DNA from 3 places in the Enterobacter sp. R4-368 genome. Region 3 is predicted to be linked to each of the others. Evidence: predicted binding sites of a transcription regulator. Region 3 holds the regulator's gene; each other region holds the start of a gene.
The links. Region 3 encodes PhoB, which activates phosphate uptake and scavenging genes when phosphate is short. Its sites were predicted from a motif close to CTGTCATAAAACTGNCNNAT; they were not measured.
Positions count from the first base shown of each region.

Region 1: the regulator PhoB is predicted to act here: its motif matches at 2,120-2,139, upstream of pitA (inorganic phosphate transporter PitA).
Region 2: the regulator PhoB is predicted to act here: its motif matches at 2,441-2,460, upstream of pstS (phosphate ABC transporter substrate-binding protein PstS).

Region 1 covers NC_021500.1:2,731,032-2,735,138, forward strand. The annotation lists gene H650_RS12895 (DUF1796 family putative cysteine peptidase) at 1-731, shown strand, start outside; gene H650_RS12900 (BaiN/RdsA family NAD(P)/FAD-dependent oxidoreductase) at 805-2,007, opposite strand; gene pitA (inorganic phosphate transporter PitA) at 2,237-3,733, shown strand; gene uspB (universal stress protein UspB) at 3,795-4,107, opposite strand, start outside.
Region 2 covers NC_021500.1:2,994,330-2,998,436, forward strand. The annotation lists gene pstA (phosphate ABC transporter permease PstA) at 1-265, opposite strand, end outside; gene pstC (phosphate ABC transporter permease PstC) at 265-1,224, opposite strand; gene pstS (phosphate ABC transporter substrate-binding protein PstS) at 1,348-2,388, opposite strand; gene H650_RS14110 (hypothetical protein) at 2,661-3,239, opposite strand; gene glmS (glutamine--fructose-6-phosphate transaminase (isomerizing)) at 3,306-4,107, opposite strand, start outside.
Region 3 covers NC_021500.1:4,126,562-4,130,668, reverse strand. The annotation lists gene phoR (phosphate regulon sensor histidine kinase PhoR) at 1-996, opposite strand, end outside; gene phoB (phosphate response regulator transcription factor PhoB) at 1,018-1,707, opposite strand; gene sbcD (exonuclease subunit SbcD) at 1,906-3,108, shown strand; gene sbcC (exonuclease subunit SbcC) at 3,105-4,107, shown strand, end outside.

The DNA of each region.
Region 1 (4,107 bases), 1.4 Mb from region 3:
CGCAAGTACTTTGGATTTCATTGGGTGAGAATTGTCTTCCCGATGATATTCTTCGCCGACATAACCGAAAATCCTTCAGTTCCGTTTTTTCATCGGGGCGCTCAAATATTGAATATATTCTGCAAATGGAAAAAGACGACTATCGCCATTTGCTGGAAAAAGAGCATTTACAACATTTCCCGGATGGCGAGCATGCCGTTGTGCGTTCAACGTTTTACGAAAAATGTACAGGGCAATACAGCGAAAGGCATATGCTGGGTTTTGAATTCACCCATCATGACCCGCTAAGAATTAAAGAAGACAGCCGCGCCTTTCAACGCCGTATTTCCCGCCAGCTACAATACCGGGGCAAAAAAGATTTTGTGTTTCTTTATCATCACCGTATCACCGAGCATTCCGATCTCTGCCTTTTACGGGAACATCTCAATGAATTCCTGTCGTTGTATAACGCGCAAGGTTGCGACTGTAAGATCGTGCTTTTCTATCAACACATTATTGCGGCAAATAGCGCCAAACGTATCGACTTCACGCCGCATGAAAGCGGTTTGCTTGAATTTGTATGCCATACCCATGAGATATGGGGCGGGGATGATTTAGACACATTCTGGGCGAAAAAAGACGATGCGCTTTTCGCCGAAATGTTCGGGATAGTGGACCAATACAATCTCAGTCAGCGCCACACGCTCCCCGACAGCGCACTTGTCTCCACCGGCTCAGGCGCGCCGCTGTAACAAAAGAAACGTTAGCGATTCACCGGCGATAAAAAAGCCCGGGCTGGGCTTTTTTCTTCTGCGTTACGCGGGCTCAGGCCGAGGGTTCTGCCGCTAACGCTTGTGCGCAGGCCCAGGCGCTCGACCACGCCCACTGGAAGTTGTATCCGCCAAGCCAGCCGGTGACATCCATCACTTCACCAATGAAATACAGGCCCGGCACATTGCGGGCTTCCATGGTGCGCGACGACAATTCATGGGTATCGACGCCGCCGAGCGTCACTTCTGCGGTGCGATACCCTTCGGTGCCATTCGGCTGCACACGCCAGTTCGTCAGCAGCGCAACCAGATTCTCCTGCTCGCGGCTATTGAGCTGCTTCAATGTGACATCCGGGATCTGCTCAAGCTGTTGCAGACACTCCACCAGCCGTTTTGGCAACTGCATCGCCAGCGTATTTTTCAGGCTCTGATTCGGGTGCGCATCGCGCTGCTGAGTGAGGAAGCCGTCCAGATCGACATCGGGCAGCAAGTTGATGCTGACAAATTCACCCGGCTGCCAGTAGCTGGAAATTTGCAAAATGGCCGGGCCGGATAATCCCCGATGGGTAAACAGCAAGTTTTCGCGAAAAACCGTGCCATCCTCGGCGGTAACTACCGATGGCACCGAGACGCCGGAAAGCGTCTGCATCTGCTCCAGTAGCGGTTTATGCAGGGTAAACGGCACTAATCCGGCACGCGTTGGCAGCACCTTTAAACCGAACTGCTCGGCGATTTTATAACCAAACGGCGAAGCGCCCAGCCCCGGCATCGACAAACCGCCGGACGCAATGACCAGATTTTTCGCCTGCACGCTTTCGCCATTGAGTTGCAAGGTGTAGTCATCGTCGTTGCGCTCAACGCTCAGCACTTCCGTGCGCAGACGCAGGATGACGTTCCCTTTTTCGCACTCGGCCACCAGCAGATCGACAATTTGTTGTGCTGAATCATCGCAAAAAAGCTGCCCCAGCGTCTTTTCATGCCAGGCGATACCGTATTTACCAACCAGATCGATAAAGTCCCACTGGGTGTAGCGCGCCAGCGCAGATTTGCAAAAATGCGGGTTTTGGCTCAAATATGCCGCAGGCTCGACATAAAGGTTAGTAAAGTTGCAGCGTCCGCCGCCGGACATCAAAATTTTGCGGCCGGGTTTTTTGCCATTATCCAGCAATAACACCCGGCGACCCGCCTGCCCGGCCAGCGCCGCGCAGAACATGCCCGCCGCACCGGCGCCGATAATAATGGCATCAAACTTTTCCACAACTTCACCCTCATTGATAAATCGTGGCGGATTGTAAAGAGTTCACGCTGGTCGCACCAGCGTGAATACGCGCGAATGATAACAGGGCATTGAAAAATATAAATTAATTTTAAAATGTCAGTTTAATTTAAGAAATAATGTCAAAAAAAATCCATAATTCACTTTGCCGACGCTGCCAATGTCCCTGATAATGCGCCGCGTTCATGTCCTCAAAATGGCTTAACGACCTATGGTACATTTGTTTGCCGGCCTGGATCTTCATACCGGGCTGTTACTCTTGCTTGCTCTGGTTTTTGTTCTGTTCTATGAAGCCATCAACGGCTTCCATGACACAGCCAACGCCGTAGCAACCGTCATTTATACACGCGCTATGCGTTCTCAGCTGGCGGTCGTGATGGCAGCGGTGTTTAACTTCTTCGGCGTCTTGCTGGGTGGGTTGAGCGTCGCGTATGCGATCGTGCATATGTTGCCCACCGATCTGCTGCTGAATGTCAGCTCTGCGCATGGTCTGGCGATGGTCTTTTCCATGCTGCTGGCCGCTATTATCTGGAACCTTGGCACCTGGTATCTGGGCCTGCCTGCTTCCAGCTCCCACACCCTGATTGGCGCGATTATCGGTATTGGTTTAACCAATGCGTTGATGACCGGCACCTCGGTGGTGGACGCGTTAAACATCCCGAAAGTGCTGAATATCTTCGCTTCGCTGATCGTTTCACCGATCGTGGGCCTGGTCTTCGCTGGCGGTTTGGTGTTTATCCTGCGTCGTTACTGGAGCAACACGAAAAAACGTGCGCGCATCCATATGACTCCCGCTGAACGCGAGAAAATCGACGGCAAGAAAAAGCCGCCGTTCTGGACGCGTATCGCGCTGATCCTCTCCGCGATTGGCGTGAGTTTCTCGCACGGTGCGAACGACGGTCAGAAAGGTATCGGCTTGATTATGCTGGTGCTGATTGGCGTTGCGCCTGCGGGCTTCGTGGTCAATATGAATGCCTCTGGTTACGACATCACCCGTACGCGTGATGCCGTCAACAACGTGGAAACGTACTTCCAGCAACATCCGGCGCTGCTGCAAAAAGTGACCGGTATCGATCCGCTCATCCCAACGCCGGAAGAAGTGGCCACCCAACCGGGTGAGTTCCACTGCCATCCGGGCCGCGCCATTATGGCGCTGGATCGCGCGAAAACGATGCTGACCAATGTTGAAAGCTACGACAAACTGCCGGTGGAACAACGCAGCCAGCTGCGTCGCATTATGCTCTGCCTGTCTGATATCACCGACCAGGTGGCGAAGCAGCCGGAAGTCAGCGCTGACGACCAGCGTCTGCTGAAAAAGCTGAAAGGCGATATGCTGAGCACCATCGAGTACGCGCCAATCTGGATAATCATGGCCGTCGCGCTGGCGTTAGGCCTGGGTACGATGATCGGCTGGCGTCGCGTGGCGACAACCATCGGTGAGAAGATCGGTAAGAAAGGCATGACGTATGCGCAGGGCATGTCCGCGCAGATGACAGCCGCCGTTTCTATCGGTCTGGCGAGTTACACCGGGATGCCGGTTTCCACTACGCACGTGCTGTCGTCTTCCGTTGCCGGGACGATGATCGTTGACGGCGGTGGCCTGCAGCGTAAAACCGTGACCAATATTCTGATGGCGTGGGTCTTCACTCTGCCAGCCTCGATTATTCTGTCCGGCGTACTGTACTGGCTGGCGCTGCATCTGATTTAACGCGCTTCACGCACGATAAAAAACGGGCCCGCTTGCTGGCCCGTTTTTTTATGGTTTCAATTTAGTGCCAAATCAGCAACGCAATCAGGCTCACTACCACCAGACCGCAGAGTGAACTGGTTAAAATGAACAGACGGCGCACACGCTCGCAGCGGCGAATAAATTCATCGTCATGATGATCGCGATAGCGCTGGGCGTAGATGTACCACACCAGCCGCATCTGTTTGCTCGGTTGACCGTGGGAAGTGAAAAAGCCGCCACCGTCCACGTATTGATAAAGTAGAGGGTCGCATCCGCGAAGTACTACTAACAGCGCGCGCAGCGATGAGTAATAACGCGCCATGTTAATCACACATACGACACACAAAGCCCAA
Region 2 (4,107 bases), 1.1 Mb from region 3:
ACAGGCCGCTGCCCGCCAGGGCGTTAGCCAGGCCACCGCCCGCCGTATTTGGTGGCGGTGTCATTTCGGTAAACATCGCCAGCGACATACCATCAAAACCACGGGTAACCGTCGACAGCAGGATCCAAATCAACCAGAACAGACCAAAGGCCATCGTCGCCATCGACAATGTCAGGGCAATGCGGTTTTTCAGACGGCGGCGCGCCTGCATTTTGCGACGCGATTCAGCCAGTTGCGCGGTACTTTGCATTTCAAGCGTAGCCATTAGCGTGCCCCCTCGTTTTTCGCCAGGCGCATGATCATAAATTTAGAAATGGCCAATACGATAAAGGTGATCACGAACAGGATAAGCCCCAGTTCCATCAATGCCGCGACATGCAAGCCCGATTCGGCTTCGGCAAACTCATTCGCCAGTGCAGAGGTAATACTGTTGCCAGGCATAAACAGTGAAGCACTGTCGAGCTGGTAGGTGTTACCGATGATAAAGGTCACCGCCATGGTTTCACCCAGTGCGCGCCCCAGCCCCAGCATTACGCCACCAATCACCCCGTTTTTGGTAAAGGGCAACACGATACGCCAGATAACCTCCCAGGTGGTGCAGCCAATGCCGTAGGCCGACTCTTTCATCATCACCGGTGTTTGTTCGAATACATCGCGCATTACCGCCGCAATGTACGGAATAATCATAATGGCGAGGATCACCCCGGCGGCCAGAATGCCGATACCAAATGCGGGGCCGGAAAACAGCGCGCCGACAAATGGAATGTTAGAAAGGACATTGCCCACCGGCTCCTGGAAGTAAGTCGCGAACAGCGGAGCAAAAATAAACAGCCCCCACATGCCGTACACAATACTCGGGATCGCCGCCAGCAGTTCAATAGCAATACCCAGCGGGCGTTTCAGCCAGTTTGGCGACAGCTCCGTCAGAAACAGCGCGATACCAAAACTCACCGGAACCGCGATAAGTAGCGCGATGACCGAGGTAACAATGGTGCCGTAAATCGGTACCAGCGCCCCGTAGACGTCATTCGGCGCATCCCACTCTTTGGTCCACAGGAAAGAAAAACCAAACTTCTGAATGCTTGGCCATGAGGAGAAAATCAGGGACACGATAATGCCGCTGAGCAGCAATAACACAATCAGCGCAGCCAGTCTTACCAGTGCGCTGAATAACATGTCGCCTTTTTTACCCGGGGGATTAAATGCCGGCTTGGTTGCAGCCATAAATTACTCTTCAGTTTAACGTCTTACGAATTTGCCCGCAGGCACTTGCGCTTGCCGGCCTACAGAAGATCTGTAAGGCGGATGGTGTAAGCGCCATCCGCCATGTTCTTCAAAAACCAGTGCTTAGTACAGTGCTTTACCGCTGCTGTCTTTCACGTTGGCTTTCCAGGCAGCGCGAACTTGTTCAACAACGCTATCCGGCAGGGTTGCGTAGTCGAGATCGTTAGCTTGTTTGCCGCCTTTTTTGTAGGCCCAGTCAAAGAATTTCAGCACTTCAGCGCCTTGCTCAGGTTTAGCCTGCTCTTTATGCACCAGAATGAACGTGGTGGAAGTGATTGGCCACACGTCCGCACCTTTCTGGTTAGTCAGGTCCTGTGCGAAAGACTTGCTCCAGTCGATATCTTTAGCCGCGTTGGAGAAACTGGTTTCCGTCGGGCTAACCGCTTTACCATCGGCAGAAAGCAGCTTGGTGTAGGTCAGGTTGTTCTGCTTAGCGTAAGCATATTCAACGTAACCGATAGAGCCCGGCAGACGCTGAACGAACGCGGCGATACCGTCGTTACCTTTACCGCCCAGACCGGTCGGCCAGTTAACGGTAGAGCCAGAACCGACTTTAGATTTCCACTCTTCGTTCACTTTCGCCAGGTAGCTGGTGAAAACGAAGGAGGTACCGGAACCATCAGCGCGGCGAACCACAGCGATGTTCTGTGAAGGCAGTTTCAGGCCTGGGTTGAGTTTGGCAATAGCCGCGTCATCCCATTTTTTGATATTACCCAGGTAGATATCACCCAGGGTCTTGCCGTCCAGCACCAGCTCACCGGATTTAACACCCGGGACGTTAATTGCCAGCACGATACCGCCGATCACAGTCGGAAACTGGAACAGGCCTTCCTGAGCCAGTTTGTCGTCAGCCAGCGGGGCATCGGACGCACCGAAATCAACAGTTTTAGCAGTAATTTGTTTAACGCCACCAGACGAACCGATACCCTGGTAGTTAATCTTGTTACCTGTTTCTTTCTGGTAGGTATCAGCCCACTTGGCATACACCGGCGCCGGGAAAGTTGCGCCCGCGCCTGTCAGGCTGGCAGCTGCGTTTACAGCAAATGCACTCAGAGAAAAGGTCGCGGCGACAACAGTTGCGACAGTGGTACGCATAACGTTCATAATGTCTCCTGCAAGAATCGTAAATCGTTGTTTAGTGGCTACGATGAGCAAAATAGGACACTTTGATGACAGTTATATGCAAAGATTGTTACTGTTTGATGACAGCAACGGATTACGGCCAGATTTAACGAATTCAGGATGATTTATCAGCGAGATAAAAAAGTTGATGACGATAAAATGTCAGCAAGATTTTAGTTTTATGACATTAAAAACGTAGCTGAATCTGACAAGAAGTCCTAACAAAACGCGAGAAAAAGCCACCGCTTATCACTTTATTTACGCCTGGATTGCGTCAGCGCCTGACGCCGGAATTGGGCTATTTTTAGCGATACACGCCACTGCACTAATTTCGTAAGTTCCGGCCCATTCATCACTTTCCGCGTCAGCCATAAAAGAACCATACTACTCCCCCAAAAAACCAGAGACAGTGCGGAAAACGGAGCAATGAGAAGCCATCCTGCCACTGGCACGTTGCAAACACATAACAGCAACCAGACAGCCAGGAATAATTTTAAGGAGAGCGTGCGCCCTTTTTCTACGCCGATGAGCGCCACGACCAGGACTAAAAATACCGCTACACCTGCGATGAAACTCAGGCCACCAATGGCGGTTTTCACCGTCAGCGCAAGGCAAACATAGCTTAGTAACAAGGCATAAAACACCACCGTTACGCTGCCATAAAATGTCATCCCGCCTCTGCCTGCAGGATAGGCCTTTGGCATCTCTTTAAATGCCTCCGCCGCCAGCTTCAACTGTGCCAGCTTGCGACCCGCTATTCCCGCATCAACACCCCGGCAATAATTGATGAGTGCAAGCAATCTTGCACCTGCCATTTTTTCCAACAAACTCATGGCTATCCTTAAAAAAAGAGGCTGCCATCAGGCAACCTCTCTCTACACTATGACAAGCTTAAGACCTTATTCCACAGTAACCGATTTCGCCAGGTTACGCGGCTGATCCACGTCGGTGCCTTTGATCAGCGCAACATGGTAAGCCAGCAGTTGCAGCGGCACGGTATAGAAGATTGGCGCGATCACTTCTTCTACATGCGGCATATCGATAATGTGCATATTGTCGTTGCTGGTGAAACCGGCATCCTGATCGGCAAAGACATACAGCACGCCGCCACGGGCGCGAACTTCTTCGATGTTGGATTTCAGTTTTTCCAGCAGCTCGTTGTTTGGCGCAACGACAATCACCGGCATATCGGCATCAATCAGCGCCAATGGGCCATGTTTCAGTTCACCTGCGGCATAGGCTTCGGCATGAATATAGGAGATCTCTTTCAGCTTCAGCGCACCTTCCAGTGCGATCGGATACTGGTCGCCACGGCCAAGGAACAGCGCATGATGCTTGTCGGAGAAATCTTCTGCCAGCGCTTCAATGCGTTTATCCTGCGACAGCATCTGCTCAATGCGGCTCGGCAGCGCCTGCAAACCATGAACGATATCGTGCTCAATGGCCGCATCCAGCCCTTTCAGGCGGCTCAGTTTCGCCACCAGCATCAGCAACACAGTGAGCTGAGTGGTAAACGCTTTGGTTGATGCAACGCCGATTTCCGTACCGGCTTTGGTCATCATCGCCAGGTCGGATTCGCGCACTAGCGAGGAACCCGGAACGTTACAAATAGCCAGCGAACCCAGATAACCCAGCTCTTTTGACAAACGCAGTGCCGCCAGCGTATCCGCCGTTTCGCCAGACTGCGACAGGGTGATCATC
Region 3 (4,107 bases):
GTGGTTGACGGCGTTATACACCAGATTAGAAATTGCGCTACGCAGCTGCTCCTCGTTCCCGAGCACTTTGAGCGTGTTATCCACGTCAAACGTGAACGTGTGTTTTTGCTGGCTGAGGGTTTGCGCTTCCCGTTCGACAACCCGCAGCATCATCGGTACATCAATGGTCTCGTTAGGGGGTAGCGTCGGTGCGGCTTCGATTTTCGACAGCGTGAGTAGCTGACGCACCAGCCCTTCCATCCGCGACGTTTGTTCACGCATGGTGTGCAACGCTTTTTCGCGCGGCGCCCCTTCCAGCGTTTGCTCCTGCATCATTTCCAGGTAGCCCTGCAGCACCGTTAACGGGGTGCGCAGTTCATGACTGACGTTAGCGAAAAAGTTACGCCGCGCGCCTTCCAGCTGGTGCATTTGCGTCACATCGCGCGCCACCATCAGCAGTTGTTGCTCGCTGTAGGGCATGACGCGAATCTCAAGATGCCGCCCATTATTTAGTACCAGGTGCAGAGGTCGGCCAAACTCCTGGTTCCTGATGTATTTCGTAAATTCGGGGTAGCGCAGTAAGTTAAGGATATTCTGGCCATTATCGTCCGGCCAGCGCAGCCCCAGCATCTGCTGCGCGAGACCGTTACACCAGAAAATCGCCCCTTCTTCCGTGGTGAGGATCACCGCATCCGGCAGCGATTCCGCACCGCTGCGAAAGCGTTTGATCAAATTTCCCAGTTCGCGGCGGCGCTTTTTGTTACGCATCTGCATCTGGTGTAGCCCGTAAAGTAGCGGCTCCCAGCTGCCGGTTCCCGGCGGCGGCGTCATGCTTTTATCGACCCATAACCACCAGGAAAGACGCAGTAAATTCCAGAAATGCCAGATCAGCAACCCGGTTACCGCGGCGAACAAAAACCAGGGCAGGTAACCGAAAATCGCGCCGAGAATAAAGGCGGGGATACAACAAAGGAGGAGCTCCAGCACCAGCCTTTTCCATGACAGCCGTTCCAGCACGCGTCACACTCCTGTCAAATTTCAGAAACGGGTCGAAAAACGATATCCCGTGCCGCGCACTGTTTGCACCATACGATCGTGGCCGCTGTGTTCCAGCGCTTTGCGCAGACGGCGAATATGCACGTCCACGGTTCTGTCTTCAACGTAAACGTTGGTTCCCCATACGTGGTTCAGCAGCTGTTCGCGGCTATAAACACGTTCCGGGTGAGTCATAAAGAAGTGTAAGAGTTTAAACTCTGTCGGTCCCATATCCAGCGGATTTTCACCGGTCATCACGCGGTGTGAGGAAGGATCGAGGCTCAGCCCCTGCATTTCAATCACCTCTTCCACCGCCATCGGTGAAATACGGCGCATCACGGCTTTAATACGCGCGACCAGCTCTTTCGGTGAAAATGGCTTGGTAATGTAATCGTCCGCCCCCGTTTCCAGACCGCGAACGCGATCCTCTTCCTCCCCGCGCGCGGTCAGCATCATCACCGGAATATCACGGGTCATCGCTTCGCGTTTAAGATGTTTAATAAACTGAATGCCAGAACCGCCAGGCAGCATCCAGTCCAGTAAAACCAGGTCGGGCCAGGGTTCGTTAAGTTGGTTCACCGCGCTGTCATAATCTTCAGCTTCCACCGGTTGAAAACCATTTTGCTCGAGCACGAAGCACACCATTTCACGGATTGGTGCTTCATCTTCTACGACCAGAATTCGTCTCGCCATAATTCGCCCTGTTTTAATTAAGTCGTCAGTATATGTAGCGGCGCCATTATGCGTCAGTTTTATGACAGATTTATGAATAAGATGACCGCTATATGACCCGCCCGGTGGCCGTGTGACAACGCAAATTTGCGTTCGGTTATGTCCCTCATCTGCTTAATGTTTATAATCTGCTTTACGCTTTTTCGCCATGGAACCGCTATGCGCATCATTCACACTTCAGACTGGCATCTGGGTCAAAACTTCTACAGTAAAAACCGCGCCGCCGAACATGACGCTTTTCTCGACTGGCTGCTCGCCGCCGCCGAAACGCATCAGGTGGATGCCATTATTGTCGCAGGCGATATTTTTGATACCGGTTCCCCGCCAAGCTACGCCCGCGAGCTTTACAACCGCTTTGTGGTCAAACTCCAGCAGACGGGCTGCCAGCTTATCGTGCTGGCGGGAAACCACGATTCCGTGGCCACGCTGAATGAATCAAAAGAGATCCTCGCTTACCTGAAAACCACCGTGGTGGCCAGTGCAGGTACCAGACCATTCCTGCTAAAACGCCGCGATGGCGAACCCGGCGCGGTATTTTGCCCGGTGCCGTTTTTACGCCCGCGCGACATTACCGTTAGCCAGGCGGGGCTTTCCGGGCAACAAAAACAGCAGCATTTACTGGCGGCGATCACCGATTACTATCAACAACAATTTACTGAGGCCTGTGAACTGCGCGGTGACAAACCACTGCCGATTATCGCCAGCGGCCATTTAACCACGGTGGGTGCCAGTAAAAGTGACGCGGTGCGTGATATTTATATCGGCACGTTAGACGCCTTCCCTGCACAAAATTTTCCCCCTGTGGATTATCTCGCACTCGGCCATATTCATCGCGCGCAGAAGATTGGCGGCCTTGAGCACATCCGTTACTGCGGTTCGCCCATTGCGTTGAGCTTTGATGAAACCGGGAAAAGCAAAAGCGTCAATCTGGTGACATTCGCCGAAGGTAAGCTCGCCGATGTCACGGCGCTGGAGGTGCCGGCAACCCAACCGTTAGCGGTGATCAAAGGCGATTTCGCTGAAATCTGCCGTCAGTTAGAACAGTGGCTCAATGCCCCCGCAGAGCCACCCGTCTGGCTGGATATTGAAATCGAAAGCCATGAATATCTGGCGGATATGCAACGCAAAATCCAGCTGGTAACCGAAGATTTGCCGGTCGAAGTGCTGCTGGTGCGCCGCAGCCGCGAGCAGCGCGAACGAATTCTTTCCGGCGAGTTACGCGAAACCTTAAACGAATTAAAAGTGGAAGAGGTGTTCGCCCGCCGCCTTGCGCTGGCAGAACTCGACGACACACAAAATGCACGGTTACACACGTTGTTTAGCGAAGCGCGCCAGGCGTTGGATGAGGAGAATGAAGCATGAAAATCCTGAGCCTGCGGCTAAAAAACCTGAACTCGCTTAAAGGCGAGTGGAAAATAGACTTCACCGAAGAGCCGTTTGCCAGTAACGGTTTATTCGCCATTACCGGCGCGACGGGCGCGGGGAAAACCACGCTGCTCGACGCTATCTGCCTGGCGCTGTACCACGAAACACCGCGCCTGAGCACCCTTTCGCAATCGCAAAACGATTTAATGACCCGCGATACGGCCGACTGCCTGGCCGAGGTGGAGTTTGAAGTGAAAGGCGTCGCCTACCGCGCGTTCTGGAGCCAGAGCCGCGCCCGCGGGCTGCCGGATGGCAACCTGCAAGCCCCGCGCGTTGAGCTGGCGGCCTGCGCCGATGGCAAAATCCTTGCCGATAAAGTGAAAGATAAGCTTGATCTTACCGCCTCACTGACCGGGCTGGATTATGGCCGCTTTACCCGTTCTATGCTGCTGTCGCAGGGGCAGTTTGCCGCGTTCCTCAACGCGAAGCCGCGCGAACGCGCCGAGTTGCTCGAAGAGCTGACCGGCACCGAGATTTACGGCCAGATTTCCGCCATGGTGTTTGAAAAACACAAAGCGGCGAAAACCCGGCTGGAGCAGTTGCAGGCGCAGGCAAAAGGCGTGGAACTGCTTAGTGATGAGCAGCGCCAGCAGCTTGCGCAACGTTTGCAGGCGCTTACTGACGAAGAGCAACGTTTGCTGGCAGGGCAGCGCGACATACAGGCGCAGGCCAACTGGCTGAACCGCGACGCGGAGTTACGCGCCGCGCGCGGACGCGCGCAGGCCGCACTGGTACAGGCTCAGCAAGCGCTGGCCGGTGCCCAGCCGCAATTAGCGGCGCTGGAACGTGCGCAACCGGCGCTGCAATTGCGCCCGCTATGGGATCGGCTTGAGGAGCAGCGTAAAGCGCTGGTTCGCACCCGCGCACAAAGCGAAGAAGTAAATACTCGCTTACATGCCAGCCTGTTACAGCGCGCACGCATTCGTTTTAGCGCCC